Regions from separate parts of the Clostridium sp. CM037 genome, predicted to be linked through region 2. Evidence: a T-box and tRNA genes for the amino acid it is inferred to sense, from the RefSeq annotation. Region 2 holds a T-box; the other holds one or more tRNA genes.

Region 1 (9,429 bases), 990 kb from region 2:
TCCTAAATCAACATCAATGGTATCTCCAGGTTTATATATGCTACTACTTCCATTCCCAATCATTTTACATGGAGTTACATAAATACCATCTCCATTTGTCCAACGTGCATTATCCAATTTTCCACTTAGTACTTTAATAGACTCTGCCGGCCAAGTATCAAAACCCAAAGTGTTTACTACTGAAACTTTTTTTACCATGGCTTGAGACCTCATAATATCCATCTTTTTTTTATTGTCCATTGAATCAATCTGTCCTTTAAGACGAGTATAGGCATCACTACTGAAAGATTGGTGATTCTTAAAAAGATAAACATTTCCACTTTTTTCAAGTCCTGCTAATGATTTAACCTTATCAATAAAATTGTTACTTACGCCATTTGTATTAAAAGGAGTTACGCTATTAATGATAGATGTATCTGCAATTGAAAAATCAGATATACTAGTACTAGCTACAAACTTGTCAAAATCAAAAGAGTGGACAAAAGTATAAGTACTATTAAGAAGTACCAAACTGAGTGAAAAAGATAAAACAACTACGATAACTTTTTTTCTATTTCTTCTCAGATTTGATATTGCTATTGTGTAAGTTTCTACTCTATGGGTGTGTTTTCTTTTCTTTTTTAATGAAGCTTTTGAACTTATTTCTGTATAACGCACTGATTCAATTGGAGACACTTTTGATGCTAGTATAGCTGGTTTACAACAGCTTAAATATACAGTTAGCAAACTAAAAACACTTGCAGTGATAAATATTAGAGGGTTAGCGGTTGTAATAACATGCATATTTTCACCTAAAATATTAACAATATATGGAACTAAAATACGGCCGATAGGCCATCCTATCAATAGCCCTAGTGGAATGCCCATGCAAGATAAAATCAGAGCTTTCAAGCGAACAATTTTCCGTATTTGTTTTGAAGTTGTTCCTATTGTTTTCAATAATCCATAAGAACGAATGTCTTGAGCAACTGAAATATAAAAAATGTTATAAATCAACAAATATGCTGCCACGAATATAACCATTATTGCAAGAATAATAATTGCTATATTTTGAATATCAATTTGAGCAGTATCATATGCCCAATTAATACCTATTGGTACATTTAAATTATATTTCTTAGCAAGATTATTGATGTTTCCTTCAATATTCCAAACTGTGGGAAACATAATTGCGCTATCTATATATCCATTAGAACGATTTACAGTGCCATCAGAAGGAATATTTAAAAATGGTGCAATTTCATTAGCATATGGCTGTGAAAGCCATATTGTCTGCCTATAAGATACATCATCACCGCTCCATATACCAGATAATGTAAAAAGGTCGGTGGATGTTCCAAAATCCGTTTTTACACTTAATCTGATTTGTTGTCCTAATTTGTGAGAAACACCCAGTTTATCAAGAACAAGAGTGCTTGTAGCCATTTCTTTTTTTGAATTGGGCATTTTTCCTATTGTAGGAAAATTAAAAGTCCACTTTGCATATTTATTTTCACCCCATCTTACTTCCGTGGGCAACTTTTGAAATGGCGAACCTTCTGCATTCCCAATAATGGTAGAATATGAAATATCTCTAACCATACTGTCCTTTGAGATCTTTTTAAATTCCTCTGGTGTTAAATGCTTTAATCCAGCATGAGCTGATGTACCTACTTTACGCATATCACTATCTTGCATAGATGCTCGCAAACTCCCTGTGATAGTAAACATACTTGTAAATAGAAGTGTTGATAAAGCAATGGCTATAATTGCAATAGAGTTTTTACTGGATTTAAGAGTACTCCATGTTAGCTTTTTAATAGAATTTCCATTATTATTTTGAAACATATTTATACCCCCTTTATACCATTATTTTACCATCTTCAATACGTATGATTCTGTCAGCAAGCTGAGCAATTTCATTATTATGAGTAATCATTACAATTGTCTGATGGAATTTCTTACTGCTCATACTAAGAAGTCCCATAACATCAGCACTGGTCTTGCTATCTAAATTGCCGGTTGGTTCATCAGCTAATAAAATAGCAGGTTTTGTAACTAATGCCCTTGCAATGGCTACTCGCTGTTGTTGACCGCCTGAAAGATTATTGGGCATATTTTGAATTTTATCTTCCAGTGCTAACATTTTTATAATTTCATTCATAAAAGACTTGTCTACAGTTTCCCCATCTAATTCTACTGGTAGAACAATATTTTCATATACATTTAACATTGGCATAAGGTTGTAGTTCTGAAAAATAAATCCAATATTGCGACGCCGAAAAATTGCAAGTTGATCATCACTCATGTCTGCTAACTCCTTATCTTTAACCATAACACTACCAGATGTTGGATTATCTAGTCCTCCTATCATATGTAGTAATGTAGATTTACCACTACCAGATGTGCCTACAACAGCTACAAATTCACCATTTTCTACATTAAAGTTTATTCCATCTAATGCCTTTGTAATGTTTGGCTTTATACCATAATATTTTTTCAAATTAGTTGTTTTTAAAATGCTCATATAAAAACCTTCCTTCCAATTAATGAATTAATCACAGAATATCACTAAAAGGTTACAGAAATATACCAATAAATAATTATTAGTTATAAATTTGTAACCTTTTTAAGTTATTAAGCAAGCTATAAAATTTTAAATTTATCTATTGGGAAGAAATACTGAAAAGGTTGAACCTTGTCCATAATTAGATACTACTTTAATATATCCACCCTGCATGGTGATAATTTCACGGGCAAGATACAACCCAATACCAATGCCTGGAATATCATGTACTTCATCCTCACGGTAAAAACGTTTGAAAATTTCAGCTTGATGTTTTTCTGAAATACCTTTGCCGTTATCTGATATATCAATTTTCGTATACATTTCCCATACTGTAACAGTTACATGAATTTTGCCACCTTTAGGTGAATATTTTATGGCATTATCAAGGATGTTAAACAAGGCTTCCGTTGTCCATTTTCTATCATGTGAAACCATCAAATTCGTAGTGCAATCAACTACAATCTCGATGTTCTTATTTTCAGCCATAAACAAAGTGTTACCCATTACTGATGCAAGTGTTTCATAAAGATAACAGTTCTTTTTTTCTAAGGTTATAATTCCAGTTTCCAGTCTTGAAGTCTTGATCATTGCCTGCATAAGGAAGTCCAATTTATCAAGTTGACCATTCATTGCTTGCAAAAATTCAATTTGTGTTTTTTCTGGTAACTTACGTTCTAAAAAAGTTGAATTAATCATTTTCAAATTTGCAATAGGCGTTTTTACTTGATGGGAAATATCTGAAATTAATTCTTCTAAATCAGCTTTTTCATTGGCAACACTACAGTTACTTTCTTGCATAATTTCAAACAATCTTGATATTCTATAATTAATTCGTGACAACAAGGTATCTTCTTCTGAATTAAATTCAAAGTTATTATCACCGTTTGTGATATTCTTTAAATTTTGGGCAATACATGAAGTAAAAAGTATTAATTTTTTCCTTACTAAAAATATAAGCAGCCCAATCCATATGTATATACATGAAAGAAAAATAATTCCTCCAAAAATCAATATAATATTGCCTGTGATTAGATATGCCATGATAAGAAAAACTATTGATGTTATAAGTATCCCTATACTTACAAAAAGGCAAATATTTCGAACAGATAATTTTTTTGAAGTCATTTCCTATCACCACTTATCCACATGTATCCCATACTGTATACAGTTTTAATATATTTATGATCAGCTAATTCAATTTTATTTCGTATACGGCTAACAACCGTAGTTAAAGTATGTTCATCTACAAAGTTTCCTTCAGAATCCCATAACTTTTCTAAAAGAATTTGTCTTGTCAATACTATTTTGGGGTTTTCTGTGAATAATTTTAAAGTCCTATATTCAATTGGCGTAAATGCAATCATTTTTCCATTTAGATTGGCTGACAATTGAGAAAAGTTAATACATAAATCTCCATTATCATAACAATCAGTTTCAAGCGGCCTTTCAAGACGATTTAAAAGCACTTTAACTTTTTTTTGAAATACACTTAGTGGAAAAGGTTTAGTCACATAGTCATCTGCTCCTAAATCAAAACCTTTTATCATATCCTTTTCCATATCATTAGATGTTAAGAAAATCACAGAAGTCTTCTCATGTAATAGTTTAACTTTTTGACATAGGTCAAAACCATTCCCATCTGGCAAATTTACATCTAAAATTATAAGATGATATTCCTTTTGATTAACATAATTTATAGCTGCAAACATGTTTAGAGCAGAATCCACTTCATACCCTTCCTCATTTAAATTATAAGATAATGTTTTGTTTAATAAAGTATCATCCTCGACAACTAATATCTGTTTCATTATTTCACTCCTTAGAAGGTTTTCTTCTATTATAAAACAGAAACGTTACAAAATTTTTCAAATACAATTATATATAAATTTATTTTAGTAGTAGTTTTAGAATAGCGCAAGTACCTACTATACTTCAGTACCATCATAAACTTTAAATAAATTAAGAGTTATCAATATTAAAATCTATTATTGTATTCATATTTATATTAAGTTGTATATAATTTATAATATAATCCCTTTAACTGTATTAATTGTTGATGGGTTCCTTCTTCAATTATATGACCACCTTTTAAAACAGAAGTAATATCCGCATTTTTTACAGTAGACAATCTATGCGCAATTAAAATAATGGTTTTATCCTTAAATAATGATAAAATCTGTTGCATAATAGTATTTTCAGTTTCATTATCAAGCATAGATGTTGCTTCATCAAAAATTAATATTGGTGCATTTCTAAAAACAGCCCTAGCAATTGCCAACCGTTGTTTCTCGCCACCAGACAAACGGATTCCATTTTCTCCAATAACAGTATTCCAACCTTGTGGTAAATTATCAACAAATTGGTATATATCTGCTCGCTTTAATGCTAGTTCAACCTTTTGCTTTGATACATTACTTTTTCCCAAAACAATATTATTATATATAGGGGTAGTAACCCATAGCCATCAAGCTAAGGGAAGTCTATAAAAATAAAGCCCCCCATTTGTAAAAATGTTATCATTTAAAAGATAACAAAACACATCAATGGGGGTAATTTACAAATGATAGAAGAAAACTTAAAATTGGATAAAGATATGAAACATTTTGCAGCTGAAATTAAAAGATGCTTTTCAAAAGAGGAGATTGAAGAAATAGCTAGAGTAACAGGCTTTGTGAAAAGAAAAGGTAAAATTAAAGCATGGGAATTCGTTTGCTTATGCTGCTTTATGGATGCAGAGGTTGCGAATAATACACTTGTTACCTTATGTACAAAACTTAGTGCAAAAATAGGAATAGTTATTTCTAATCAAGCATTAGATCAACGTTTAAATGAAAGATGTGTGGAATTTTTAAAGAAAATTTTTGAAAACCTGTTGCGCCAAACAATAACAAATAATACTTGCATACCAAGTGTATGGGATGAACATTTCAAACGAATAAGAATACTTGATTCTACTGCTTTTCAAGTACCAGAAAGCTATAAAGATATTTATCCTGGATCTGGTGGCTGCTCTCAAGCTTCAGGTGTAAAAATACAACTAGAATATGAATTGAAATCTGGAAATCTTCTTAATATACAAGTAGGAGCTGGCTCAGGAAGCGACAATACTTTTGGGAGCAAAATAAGAGATACTATCAAATCTGGGGATCTTATTTTAAGAGATCTTGGGTATTTCAACTTTGAAGATTTTTTGGACATAGAAGATAGAGAAGCGTTTTACATATCAAGACTCAAACCTAATATAGCAGTATATATAGAAAATAAGGATATAGAGTACTATAAGAATGGTGCTCCTAAAAAATCAAGCCTTTTTAAAAGAATCTATATTTCTGACATAATGAAACAGATGGGCGAGGGGGACCGTTATGAAATTAAGGATGTCTATGTAGGCAAGGAAAAGACGCTAAAAACAAGGATTATTTTATATAAACTAACAAATGATCAATTGAAAAAAAGAACAGAAAAATCTGTGAAGAATGCTAAAAAAAAGGGTATAGAAAAAAGTAATAATACGATTGAATTATTAGGTATATCTATTTATATAACGAATATTAAGGAAGAAGTTTTAAGTTCAAAGCAGGTTCATGAGTTTTACAGTTTAAGATGGCAGATCGAAATAATATTTAAAACGTGGAAATCCATATTTAGTATACAGGTTGTAAAGTTAGTTAAAATAGAACGGTTTCAATGTCAGCTTTATGGAAAACTTATTTTGCTACTAATAAGCTCTGCTGTAATGTTTAAAATGAGGACTTTAGCTTTAGAAAATAAAGGCCTTGAAGCCAGTGAAATTAAAACTTGTGAAATAGTTCATGAATATATTGATAGTCTATATTTTGAGCTTATCAAATTCCCTAATAAAGTTCTCGATACCTTAAAATTAATATTTGAAAATGTAGTTAGGAATGGTCTGAAATCTCATAAAAAGGATAAGAAAACTGTTTTTGATATTCTTGGAGTTTGTTATAAATTAACATCATCGCAGGCTAAAGTTGCAGCATAAAACAACTTGATAAAATTGTAAAAGCCCCACTATATACGTGGCTTTTTTTGGTGTACCCTAAAATTGTTTGAATACTATTGTACACTTAAAATTTACCATTAAAATTTATCAAAATAAATTTCGATGGTAAAATATAGTATTTAATAATGACTTACTAATATTCAATATGGCTTAGCTTGATGGCTATGGGGTAGTAACCGCGAAACGCGGATTTTATACGTTAAGACATTTGTTACCAAAATGGTGATATATTTAAGGCAAATATTAAATATACCAGTGTTAATTTAATGTTTTTCTCAAAGATTTTATATTAGTTAATAAATATTTTTTATTACTATTTTAGTTAGTATTATCAATACTATAATTGTATTTTAACTAACTTATTTTGAGCAAAAAAATAAGAATTTTATCATTTAGTGATTAAACCCTAGATATATCAATGCTTTACACTGATGTTATATATATATCTGAGTTAGAACTATTACATATTAGTTCTAACTCAGAATATTAAAATAATAGCATCTAATTGTAAATAACTGGCTTAACGTTGTAAATTTACGCTTTGCGAGCCCTACCCCTTATTTAAGAGGAAATTCATCAAATATTTTATTTGCTTCAATAGGGTTCTAAATTTCCTTTTGAGATCGTTAATATCACATCTTGGAGTAAAATCAACAGCTGCACAGGAGATGATTTAACCCAGTTTTTTTACTAACAACTTATTTATCTCCACAAAAAAAACAGCCCGTATTGGACTGTTTTTTGGTGGAGATAAAGGGAATCGAACCCTTGACCCCCTGCGTGCAAGGCAGGTGCTCTCCCAGCTGAGCTATATCCCCACATATGGTGGACCTTCAGGGACTCGAACCCCGGACCGACCGGTTATGAGCCGGTAGCTCTAACCAGCTGAGCTAAAGATCCATATTTACCTGGCGACAACCTACTCTTCCACAAGGTCACCCCTGCAGTACCATCGGCGCATTGAAGCTTAACCTTCGTGTTCGGTATGGTAACGGGTGTTACCTTCATGCCATAATCACCAGATTTATTAATATCCGTCATATGTTATTATATTTTAAAAAAATGGCTCCGCGAAAAGGATTTGAACCTTCAACCTATCGGTTAACAGCCGAGTGCTCCACCGTTGAGCTATCGCGGAACATTACCTAGCGACGACCTACTCTTCCACAAGGTCACCCCTGCAGTACCATCGGCGCATTGAAGCTTAACCTTCGTGTTCGGTATGGGAACGGGTGTTACCTTCATGCCATAATCACTAGATTGAGAAAATAAATATTCTCTCAAAATTGCACAGTGAATTAGTCTTTTCGCTCACGATCAAAGCCTTGCTTCTTTCTTACGAAAGAAGTATATCGCATTACTTTTAATTATATATTTAGGTCAAGCCCTCGACTTATTAGTATTAGTCAGCTGAACATGTTACCATGCTTACACCTCTAACCTATCAACCTGGTGGTCTTCCAGGAGTCTTACTAACACCGCACTTACGTGCGAGTTATGGGAAATCTCATCTCAGGGTGGGCTTCACGCTTAGATGCTTTCAGCGTTTATCCCTTCCAAACATAGCTACCCAGCGATGCCACTGGCGTGACAACTGGTGCACCAGAGGTTTGTCCATCCCGGTCCTCTCGTACTAAGGACAGCTCCCTTCAAATTTCCTACGCCCGCGACGGATAGGGACCGAACTGTCTCACGACGTTCTGAACCCAGCTCGCGTGCCGCTTTAATGGGCGAACAGCCCAACCCTTGGGACCTACTTCAGCCCCAGGATGCGACGAGCCGACATCGAGGTGCCAAACCTCCCCGTCGATGTGGACTCTTGGGGGAGATCAGCCTGTTATCCCCGAGGTAGCTTTTATCCGTTGAGCGATGGCCCTCCCACGAGGTACCACCGGATCACTAAGCCCGACTTTCGTCCCTGCTCCACTTGTAAGTGTCGCAGTCAGGCTCCCTTCTGCCTTTGCACTCTTCGCGCGATTTCCAACCGCGCTGAGGGAACCTTTGGGCGCCTCCGTTACTTTTTTGGAGGCGACCGCCCCAGTCAAACTGCCCACCTAACAATGTCCTGTGACCAGATTCATGGCCTCCAGTTAGAACCTCAGTACTGTCAGGGTGGTATCCCAAGGATGACTCCACACAGGCTGACGCCCATGTTTCTCAGTCTCCCACCTATCCTGTACAGACAATACCGAAATTCAATGCTAAGCTACAGTAAAGCTCTACGGGGTCTTTCCGTCCAATCGCGGGTAGCAAGCATCTTCACTTGCACTACAATTTCGCCGGATGTGTTGTTGAGACAGTGCCCAAATCATTACGCCATTCGTGCGGGTCGGAACTTACCCGACAAGGAATTTCGCTACCTTAGGACCGTTATAGTTACGGCCGCCGTTTACTGGGGCTTAAGTTCATACCTTCGCTTGCGCTAAGTAATCCCCTTAACCTTCCAGCACCGGGCAGGCGTCAGCCCCTATACATCAGCTTTCGCTTTAGCAGAGACCTGTGTTTTTGCTAAACAGTTGCTTGGGCCTATTCTCTGCGACCTACTTACGTAGGCACCCCTTCTCCCGAAGTTACGGGGTCAATTTGCCGAGTTCCTTAACAACAATTCTTCCGATGGTCTTAGGATTCTCTCCTCACCTACCTGTGTCGGTTTGCGGTACGGGCACCAATATCCTCGATAGAGACTTTTCTTGGCAGCGTGGAATCAGATACTTCAGGAATAAATTCCCTTCCCCATCACATCTCAGCGTTAAGAGCAAACGGATTTGCCTGCTTGCTCCGCCTAAATGCTTAGACACACATCCAATAGTGTGCACATCTTATCCTCCTGCGTCATCCCATTTCTAATAACGTCCAT
Region 2 (9,429 bases):
TTATTCAATTTCCAAAACTCTGGATAATTATCTTCAAATATTTGTTTTATAGTAATCTTATTTTTTTTCATGATTTAATCATCTCATATTTATCTGATTTTTTCTATCTATTTTTTAGCTAGAATGTTATCCACAGCGGTTTCCGCAAGCTGTTTCCTATATAACAAAGAAATTTGCGATTGCAAAAACAAGGATGTTAACTTAAAGTATAGGTTCCAGAAAAAAATGTTTGGAGATAAAGATAAGGATTAAGTCATCTTCAAAAGGAGATTTATACTCCCACTGAAGTCTTCTCTTTGTTACAAATTGGACCACCTTATACAATAGGGAGACTTTCCTTTTGAAATATCGTTAAACTAACTTCTTTTAAAAAACAATATATCCTTGCAATACAGAGAGTAATCTTTTATATTAAATATAGGACATACATCTATTATAAATAATTTAAAATATCATAATAATTAAGATATATAACAAGGAGGAATTTACATTGAGTAAAATTGAACAACTAACCGTAGATACTATAAGGATTTTATCAGCTGAGGCAATAGAAAAAGCAAAATCTGGACATCCAGGGCTTCCGCTCGGAGCGGCACCCATGGCATATACATTATGGGCGAAGCATATGAAGCATAATCCTTGCAATTCAAAATGGCAGGATAGAGATAGATTTGTATTGTCAGCTGGGCATGGATCAATGCTAGAATATTCTCTACTTCATCTTTTGGGATATGGTCTAACTATTGAAGATTTAAAGAATTTTAGACAATTGGGAAGTTTAACACCCGGTCATCCTGAGTATGGTCATACAAATGGTGTTGAAGTTACCACAGGACCACTCGGACAAGGTATTGCTAATGCGGTAGGTATGGCAATAGCCGAAAGCCATCTTGCAGCAAAATTTAATACAAAAGAATATACTATTGTGGATCATTATACCTATGCTATATGTGGTGACGGATGTAATATGGAAGGAATCTCTGGAGAAGCAGCATCCCTGGCAGGCACCTTAGGCCTTGGAAAACTTATTTTAATGTATGACTCAAATAGTATAACTATAGAAGGAAATACCGATATCGCTTTTAGAGAAGATGTAGGTAAACGATTTGATGCCTATGGATGGCAGGTCTTATATGTAGAAGATGGCAATGATATGGACGCAATAAGTAGTGCCATTGAAACTGCAAAACTTGAGTTAAATAAACCTACATTTATTAAAATTAAAACTATTATTGGATTCGGTTGTGCTAAAAAACAAGGTACTGCCTCAGCACATGGGGAACCACTAGGAGAATCTAATATAACTGAAATGAAAAAATGCCTAGGCTGGAACCTCGATCCATTTACAGTTCCCGATGAAGTAACTAATCATATGGAAAATGTAAAGTCATATCTTAGGGAAAAAGAAGAAACTTGGAACACACTTTATGCGCAGTATAGTGAAAAAAATCCTGAACTTGCTAAGGAATATGAAGCATGGCAAAGCGGGGAACTTTCTGTTGATTTACTTAAGATCCAAGATATGTGGAAGTTTGAAGGCACAGCAGCAACAAGAAACTCTTCTGGCGCAATAATAAATATATTAGCAAAACATGTACCAAACCTTATAGGTGGTTCAGCAGATCTTGCTCCTTCTAATAAAACCTATATGGAGGGCAAAGGTGATTTTTCTATGGAAGATAGAACTGGCACTAACCTTCATTTTGGAGTAAGAGAGCATGCAATGGCTGCTATTGCAAATGGAATATATGTTCATGGAGGTCTTAAACCCTTTGTTTCAACTTTCTTTGTATTTAGTGATTATATGAAGGGTGCAATGAGATTATCTTCCCTTATGAGTCTTCCAGTAATTTATGTTTTAACTCATGATAGTATAGCAGTTGGTGAAGATGGTCCAACTCATGAACCAATTGAACAGCTTGCAGCTTTGCGATCTCTACCAAACTTTAATGTCTTTAGACCAGCTGATTCAAGAGAAACAGCTGTTGGCTTTTATGCTGCAATGACTTCAAAAACAACTCCTACTGCATTAATACTAACAAGGCAGAATCTACCTTTGTATGAAGAAACCTCAATTGAGGCTTTAAAGGGTGCCTATGTCTTAAAAACCTATGAAGAAAAAGGTAGAAACCCTGATATAATTTTAATGGCTTCTGGTTCTGAAGTAGAATTTATTTATGAAGGAGCTAAGATATTAAATGACCGTGGTATCAAAGCTAGAGTAGTAAGTATGCCATCCTTAGATTTGTTTGATGCACAATCAAAAGAGTACAGGGAATCTATATTACCATCAGACCTAAGATCCCGCTTGGCAGTTGAAGCTGCTTCTTCCTTTGGTTGGCATAAATATGTTGGAATAGACGGAGATGTAATCTCTATTGATAGATTTGGAGCTTCAGGTAAAGCCGACGATTTATTCAAAATATTCGGCTTTACAACAGAAAATGTTGTTAATAGAGCAATTAAATTGCTCCGTAAGTAATTTAATTAAGTTATAATTTTATTCTGAATAATTTTTTAAATCTTACACATAATATTATTAATAGTTATTAACTCACAGCTAGATAGATGAGCTCATCATTAATATAGATACAGCTAAAAGTTACTAACTACCATATGTATTAAATGAACTGTTTTAAATTTAGTTTTTAGCTGTAACTATTATTTAATGCAGTTTATTTAATATTGTATTTTAAAAGCATTTATAAATTATTAATATAAATATTTATTTAATTTAACATATAAAAATAAGCAAAATAATTATGCCATATAGAATTACTAATACCCCCATTAATTATTACATATGTTCCACCATCTTCTATTTCTAAAAAACTCTTTATTTATTAGCTCAATTATGATATTATGTAGTAAATTAGTTAAAAAGGAGGTTGATTATTATGTCATATAAAATTACTGATGCATGTGTAAGCTGTGGAGCTTGCGAACCTGAATGCCCAGTTAACGCTATAAGCCAAGGAGATTCACTATTTGTTATCGATGCTGATACTTGTATCGATTGTGGAGCTTGTGCAGGTGTTTGTCCTACAGGCGCTCCAGTTGAAGCTTAATTAGAACATAGATCTTATGATCACTATACAAGCTACTGATTTTTGTCAGTAGCTTGTATTTTTTTATACTTATTCCTACAAGCCAAAATATAATAAACATCCATTATACAATAATATTAATACCACTCAACCTCTTGAATAATCAATTTTTTTTTGAAGATAACTCATATTACCCCTATAACACCTAGTGTTTATTGCATTTTTTATATCTTGCCATCGTTTCATAGTGTTAACAAACTGAAGACCTGCCATTTTACCAGTATTTTTAATTTTAAGTGATAAACTACTGAATCCATTCCTACTCTTTATGGCATTATATAAGACAACGTATTCATCCTCAATAAGCATGATAAAACGTTCCATGCTTTTTGCAATATCTGAAACATCTCTTAAATATCATCCATGGGCGTTGTTAAAGCCAAATAACTTAAACATATTTGAGATACTACAAATTAGCCCAAGTACATATTATAACAAATTAGAATGGCTTTATAAGAAATACCTTGAATTTTTAGATAGCCATGAAAGAAAAGCATTTGAAACTCACACATTTGAAAGAATATGGTTAAATACCGATAACATGGTGTATAGTCTAAATAATATTAGAAGGCGTGGTAACGGTGGGGAAAGGTATGATGATGTAGAAGAATTGAATTTTCCAACACATATTGTAGTGAGTGGAGACTCAAATTCAAAGTATATTTCCAGAGCAGATATTGCTTATGATTGTAACATAACACAGGAGGAAATAACTGCTGATACAAAATTGCTAAAAGAGGACCATCTATATAATTTTGCTTGTAAAAATGCAAGATATAGATTTTCATACTGTCCTCACCCACCAACAGAGAATGATACACAATCATATGAAGAATATATAGAAAAATACAGGAAATTTAATATCAGAGATAGTTATATCAATGAATTACATGTTATATCTTCTTATACTGCATTTGCCCACTACTGGCTTATTAAGAATATGGTAAAGGCTAATAAGTGGAGATTTGTTTCGGATGAAGATAATTCCTTAATAACACCATTATTTAGAGTATTTGCTACTGAAATTAAGGAAGGCAATGCTTTACATTTCCTTTGTAAAGTTGAAAAAGGAAAAACAAATAAAGAAGCCTATAATGAATATGTGGAAGCGAGAGAGTTGTTAAAAGAATGGAAGAAAACAAATGAGATTACCAAAATATCGGATACTAATGTTGCCATTTTAAAACTGATGGAGAAGTTAAAATTCCATAATATTATTGAGCATGGAGGGCATAGTTATCCAGTGTGGGTAAACAGACTTCTTAAACACTCACTACCATCTATTGATGAAGGTACAAGAATTATAAATTGTACAACTAATGTTTCTGACTACGATACAGATCATTTAGCAAGGTTGCTAATAAATGTAAATAAATATGCAGTAAACTCTTTTATGCAACAAATCCATCGAAGATTATCAATATTGGAGAGACCATTTACTACTGCAAGAGGAGAATGTAAAAGTTACGTTTATGCTAATTTTAACCCCAAATATGCACAATATGCTATTACAATATTAAGGACATACTATAATTTTTGTATGCCTTACAAAACATTAGATAAACAACTCTTAACCCCTACTCAAAAATTGGGTATAACAAATAAAAAATTTGATTTAAACGATATAAAATATTTCAAATAAAATTCAAAATTCTTAAAAGTAAATATAACATATTTGAAATCAAGATTACCTATACCAGTATAATAAAACTTGACTTTCTTAACTATAATTATATCAACTGTGATAAATATGGTATTAGGTATCTAATAAAATAATGAAGGATAACAACCATTATAAAAGATACTCATTGTTTTGATAAACAATTGTATTTTAAGACGCAACAAATGATATTAAGAAGGAGGAATAAATAGATGAAGGTATATGAGTTTGGCAATATAGAAAATCCAAAGTTATTAATGTTTCATGGAATGGCATGTACATGGAAACAGAATTTTGGACAAGTTATTGAGAAGTTGAAAGAGCAATTTTATTTGATTATCCCTGCCTATAATGGACATAATCCAGATGAAAATAAAGATTTCACTTCCATTACACAGACAGCAAGTGAGATTGATGATTATATTATGAAAAATCATAATGGAAAAATCTATGCTTCATACGGTTTATCAATGGGAGCAAATATCTTGGTTGAAGTCTTATCAAATCAAAGAATACAAATGGAAAAGGCAATTATTGACGCACCAGATTTTGTACCATTCCCGAGTTGGTTTGTGAAGCCCGTTTCTAAAATGGTAGCCTCTGTCGGAGTAAAAGTATTACAAAATCCCAAAAAATTAAATTCGATTATTTTATTCTTAATGACTGGAAGCACTTCAAAGGATTATGGTGAAGAAATGATAAACTCTTCAGTCTTTTCAGGACTAACTAAAAATACTATTTATAATGCATATTATGCTGACCATGTTCAGCATATCCCTAAAGCATTTAAGGATACAAATGTGCAAGTAATATGTTGGTGTGGAAGTACAGAAAACTGGGCAATTAAATCTATTAAAAATTTGAAGAAATACATTCCACAACTGCGGGAAAAACAATTTGAAGGATATAAGCATGGTGAATTGATTATTATACATTCAGAACTATTCATAGCAGAATTGGAAACAGTATTGCTAACTGATTTGGTAGGAAAAATCTCATAAAAAAAACACCATTATGAACATAATTTTTACTAAATAGCGAAAAATAAAAATAAGCAGAATGTTAGTTAAACCTTCTGCTTATTCTATTATTAAAATACATGCTATTTGATGTGCTAATTACTACATATGCACCTCAAAACCGAACCCGTTGTTCTACACATAGTGAGCTACTTTTAAATATTGTAATTTACTATTAAATCATCTCCTGCGTAGCCGCAACAGCTTCGCAGAAGATGCATTGACGACTTTAGAAGGAGATTTATACTTCCACTTATACAAATGGGAGACTTTCCTTCTGAAATGTCGTTAAAATTCAGCAGACCCAGTTGTTCTTGGGAATGGGATAACGTCTCTTATGTTGCTCATACCTGTAATATACATAATAGCTCTTTCAAACCCTAGTCCAAATCCAGCATGCTTAGTTCCGCCGTATTTTCTTAACTCTAAATACCACCAGTAATCTTCTTTATTAAGACCACATTCTTCCATCCTAGCCTCTAAAATATCTTGTCTTTCTTCTCTTTGGCTTCCACCGATAATTTCTCCTATTCCCGGTACAAGTAAGTCCATTGCTGCAACTGTCTTATTATCGTCATTTATTCTCATATAAAAAGATTTTATTTCCTTTGGATAATCCGTTACAAATAATGGTTTTTTAAACACTTCTTCTGTTAAATATCTTTCATGCTCAGTTTGAAGATCACAGCCCCAAGTTACCGGGTACTGGAATTCATTTCCTGATTTTTGTAGAATATCCACAGCCTCAGTATATGTTATCTGGCCAAACTCTGCGTTTACAACACCATTTAATCTTTCAATTAAACCTTTATCTACAAAACTATTGAAAAACTCCATCTCTTCTGGAGCGTTTTCCATAACATATTTTATTATATATTTCATCATGTCTTCTGCGAGTTTCATATCATCTTTTAAATCCGCAAATGCTATTTCAGGCTCTATCATCCAGAACTCAGCTGCATGTCTTCCTGTATTAGAATTTTCTGCTCTAAATGTTGGCCCAAAAGTATAAACATTTCTAAACGCTAAAGCAAAAGCCTCTGCTGCTAACTGTCCACTTACAGTTAAGCTAGTTTCTTTACCAAAAAAGTCTTGCGCGTAATCAACTTTTTTATCTTCGCCTAGCGGAACATTGCTAAAATCAAGGGTAGATATTCTAAACATTTCACCCGCACCTTCGCAATCACTACCAGTTATTATTGGTGTATGGGTATATACAAATCCTCTCTTTTGAAAAAACTCATGTATAGCAAAAGCAGTTAATGAACGCACCCTGAACACTGCTGAGAAAGCATTACTTCTTGGCCTTAAGTGTGCAATAGTTCTTAAATACTCAAAAGAATGTCTTTTCTTTTGCAATGGATAATCGGTATTTGACATCCCTTCTAAAACTATTTTAGTAGCTTTAATCTCAAATGGTTGCTTAGCTTCTGGCGTTACAACAAGTTTCCCTTCTATAGTCAAAGATGAACTTATAGGTAATTTAGCTATTTCAGCAAAATTTTCTAAGCCTTCCTCAAAAACTACCTGAATATTTTTGAAGAAGCTTCCATCATTAACTTCTATAAACCCGAACGCTTTAGAAGATCTTAAAGTTCTTATCCATCCAGAGATAGATACTACTTGATCTGCATATTTTTCTTTTTCTCTATAAATTTGTTTTACTAACAATTTTTCCATAAAATTGCCCTCCTTATAATTTTATATTTACCTTAATAATAAAAAAAGCCTTCCATCCCTTAATAATAAAGGGACGAAAGGCTATAATTTCGCTATGCCACCCAGTTTTGTCATATAATATGACCAATCTAATCAGTACATAATTATATATTCGTTGATACGAGTTATACAATTGATACTGCCCAACAGTTAACGGATTGGAGCCGTCTAAGCCTACTACCTTAAAGATTTCGGTTAGAAACTCTGAGATGTTCTTCGATATAAACTTCGTATTGGTCTTTCACCATCACCAACTCGCTATTACTACCCCTTTATATCTACTCTTCTCTTCACAGTCTTTATATGTAAATATTAGTATATGTTTTAATTATTTTTATATTCAATTAAAATTATAATATTTTTAATAATAAATGTCAAATATTTTTATAATAAAAATAGATGCCTAAAATAATTTTTCAATCATTTTAGGCATCCCTTAAGTTTTTCTCTTAATTATATATATTATAATTCTTTTAAACAAGTATATCTATTTAATCAAATTCTTCATCTTCATTTTCATCTTCAACTATCTCACCAATAACTTCATCTCTCTTTGCCGTTTCTCCAGTAGCCTTATTTTCAAGAACAATGTTACATTTCACACATCCATCTTCTTCATTAATGAAAGTTTTTGCTACAACATCATCTTTTTCTAAAGATACACCCTGCGTAAGTTTCTCTGGGTGGTCAAATATAATAGGTTTACTATTTAATCTATCATCCATGTATAATCACTTCCTTTCTAAATTTAGTCTTTACATGAAGACTTCAAAATATACTTTGAAAATGTTGCCTATTATACTTGTATTTTATTTTGTAAATCCTTCTCCCGATACTTCTCTTACATCTGCAACAGTAATAAATGCGTTGGCATCAATTAATTTAACCATTTTTTGAAGAGGTACTATTTCATTTTTGCCAACTACTATATATAGCACCTGTTTAGATCCATTTGTATACATTCCAGTAGCATTTATTCCTGTTACACCTCTCTTTAAATCCTTCATTAATATTTCCGCTATTTCCTTAGAACTATTTGAAATAATAAATACCGCTTTAGAATAATTTATTCCTTCAAGTATACCATCTATAACCTTACTAACTATATAAGTAGATATTAGTGCATACATAGCTTTTTGAACACCAAATACAAAAGCACCTGTTAGTATTATAATCGAATCAATAGCTAATATAATTTTAGCTATTGGCATATTTTTTAAATAAACCTTTATGATGTTTGCAGCTAAATCAGTTCCTCCAGTACTAGCTGATGCTCTTAATACAAACCCTAAGCCTATACCAACAAATACTCCACCAAATATACTAACCAACAAAATATCGACCTGTGGCATCGGTATAAAGCTTGTATAAAACAACGCGAAAGATAGATATGCCGCAGCAAACATGGATTTACCGACAAATTTTTTCCCCTTAAGTTTTCTAGCAATGATAAGCAATGGTATATTTATCACAATATTGGTAAACCATAGAGGCACTCCTATTCCGTAATGCTTTTCTGCAATATATTGAATAACAATGGCAATACCTGCTACTCCACCTGTTACCAATTTAAATTTTGCCAAAAACATATTTATGCCTGCTGCGAGTATTGTAGTCCCTATAATAATGTAAATATAATTTAAAACGTTCTCATTTTTAGTTTCTGTTCTCATTTAATCTATCCTACTTTCTACTTACTGCTTTATAATAATAAAGTTATCACAATTATAAAATTATGTAAATAGAAATTATAGTTTTTAATTATTTTATAAGTTTTGCATCATAAATCCACCTAAATATAAAAAGCATCACATGTAATATTAATTTAGGGGGACTAAAAAATACTGCATGTGATGCTTTTTTATTTGGTTATTTAAATTATAGACATAAATAACTATTTCTATCCATATATATTAAAAATTTT

The links. The T-box of region 2 lies ahead of asnS (asparagine--tRNA ligase). A T-box ahead of a tRNA ligase gene usually reads a tRNA of that ligase, here a tRNA-Asn.
Region 1: it encodes a tRNA-Asn, which carries the amino acid that the T-box ahead of asnS (asparagine--tRNA ligase) is inferred to sense. The anticodon was not compared.

What each region holds. Positions count from the first base shown of each region.
Region 1 covers NZ_CM143650.1:352,679-362,107, reverse strand. Annotated here, with positions in the region: gene ACWJKP_RS01900 (ABC transporter permease) at 1-1,827, opposite strand, end outside; gene ACWJKP_RS01895 (ABC transporter ATP-binding protein) at 1,841-2,506, opposite strand; gene ACWJKP_RS01890 (sensor histidine kinase) at 2,642-3,673, opposite strand; gene ACWJKP_RS01885 (response regulator transcription factor) at 3,670-4,356, opposite strand; gene ACWJKP_RS01880 (ATP-binding cassette domain-containing protein) at 4,554-4,973, opposite strand; gene ACWJKP_RS01875 (IS4 family transposase) at 5,109-6,551, shown strand; tRNA gene ACWJKP_RS01870 (tRNA-Ala) at 7,315-7,390, opposite strand; tRNA gene ACWJKP_RS01865 (tRNA-Ile) at 7,396-7,472, opposite strand; rRNA gene rrf (5S ribosomal RNA) at 7,479-7,595, opposite strand; tRNA gene ACWJKP_RS01855 (tRNA-Asn) at 7,636-7,710, opposite strand; rRNA gene rrf (5S ribosomal RNA) at 7,716-7,832, opposite strand; rRNA gene ACWJKP_RS01845 (23S ribosomal RNA) at 7,949-9,429, opposite strand, start outside.
Region 2 covers NZ_CM143650.1:3,595,805-3,605,233, forward strand. Annotated here, with positions in the region: gene ACWJKP_RS17185 (IS91 family transposase) at 1-71, opposite strand, end outside; gene tkt (transketolase) at 491-2,482, shown strand; gene ACWJKP_RS17195 (DUF362 domain-containing protein) at 2,898-3,068, shown strand; gene ACWJKP_RS17200 (CbiQ family ECF transporter T component) at 3,195-3,416, opposite strand; gene ACWJKP_RS17205 (hypothetical protein) at 3,430-4,749, shown strand; gene ACWJKP_RS17210 (hypothetical protein) at 4,980-5,768, shown strand; gene asnS (asparagine--tRNA ligase) at 6,075-7,466, opposite strand; T-box leader at 7,533-7,808, opposite strand; gene ACWJKP_RS17220 (hypothetical protein) at 7,997-8,230, opposite strand; gene ACWJKP_RS17225 (YitT family protein) at 8,315-9,178, opposite strand; gene ACWJKP_RS17230 (MBL fold metallo-hydrolase) at 9,419-9,429, opposite strand, start outside.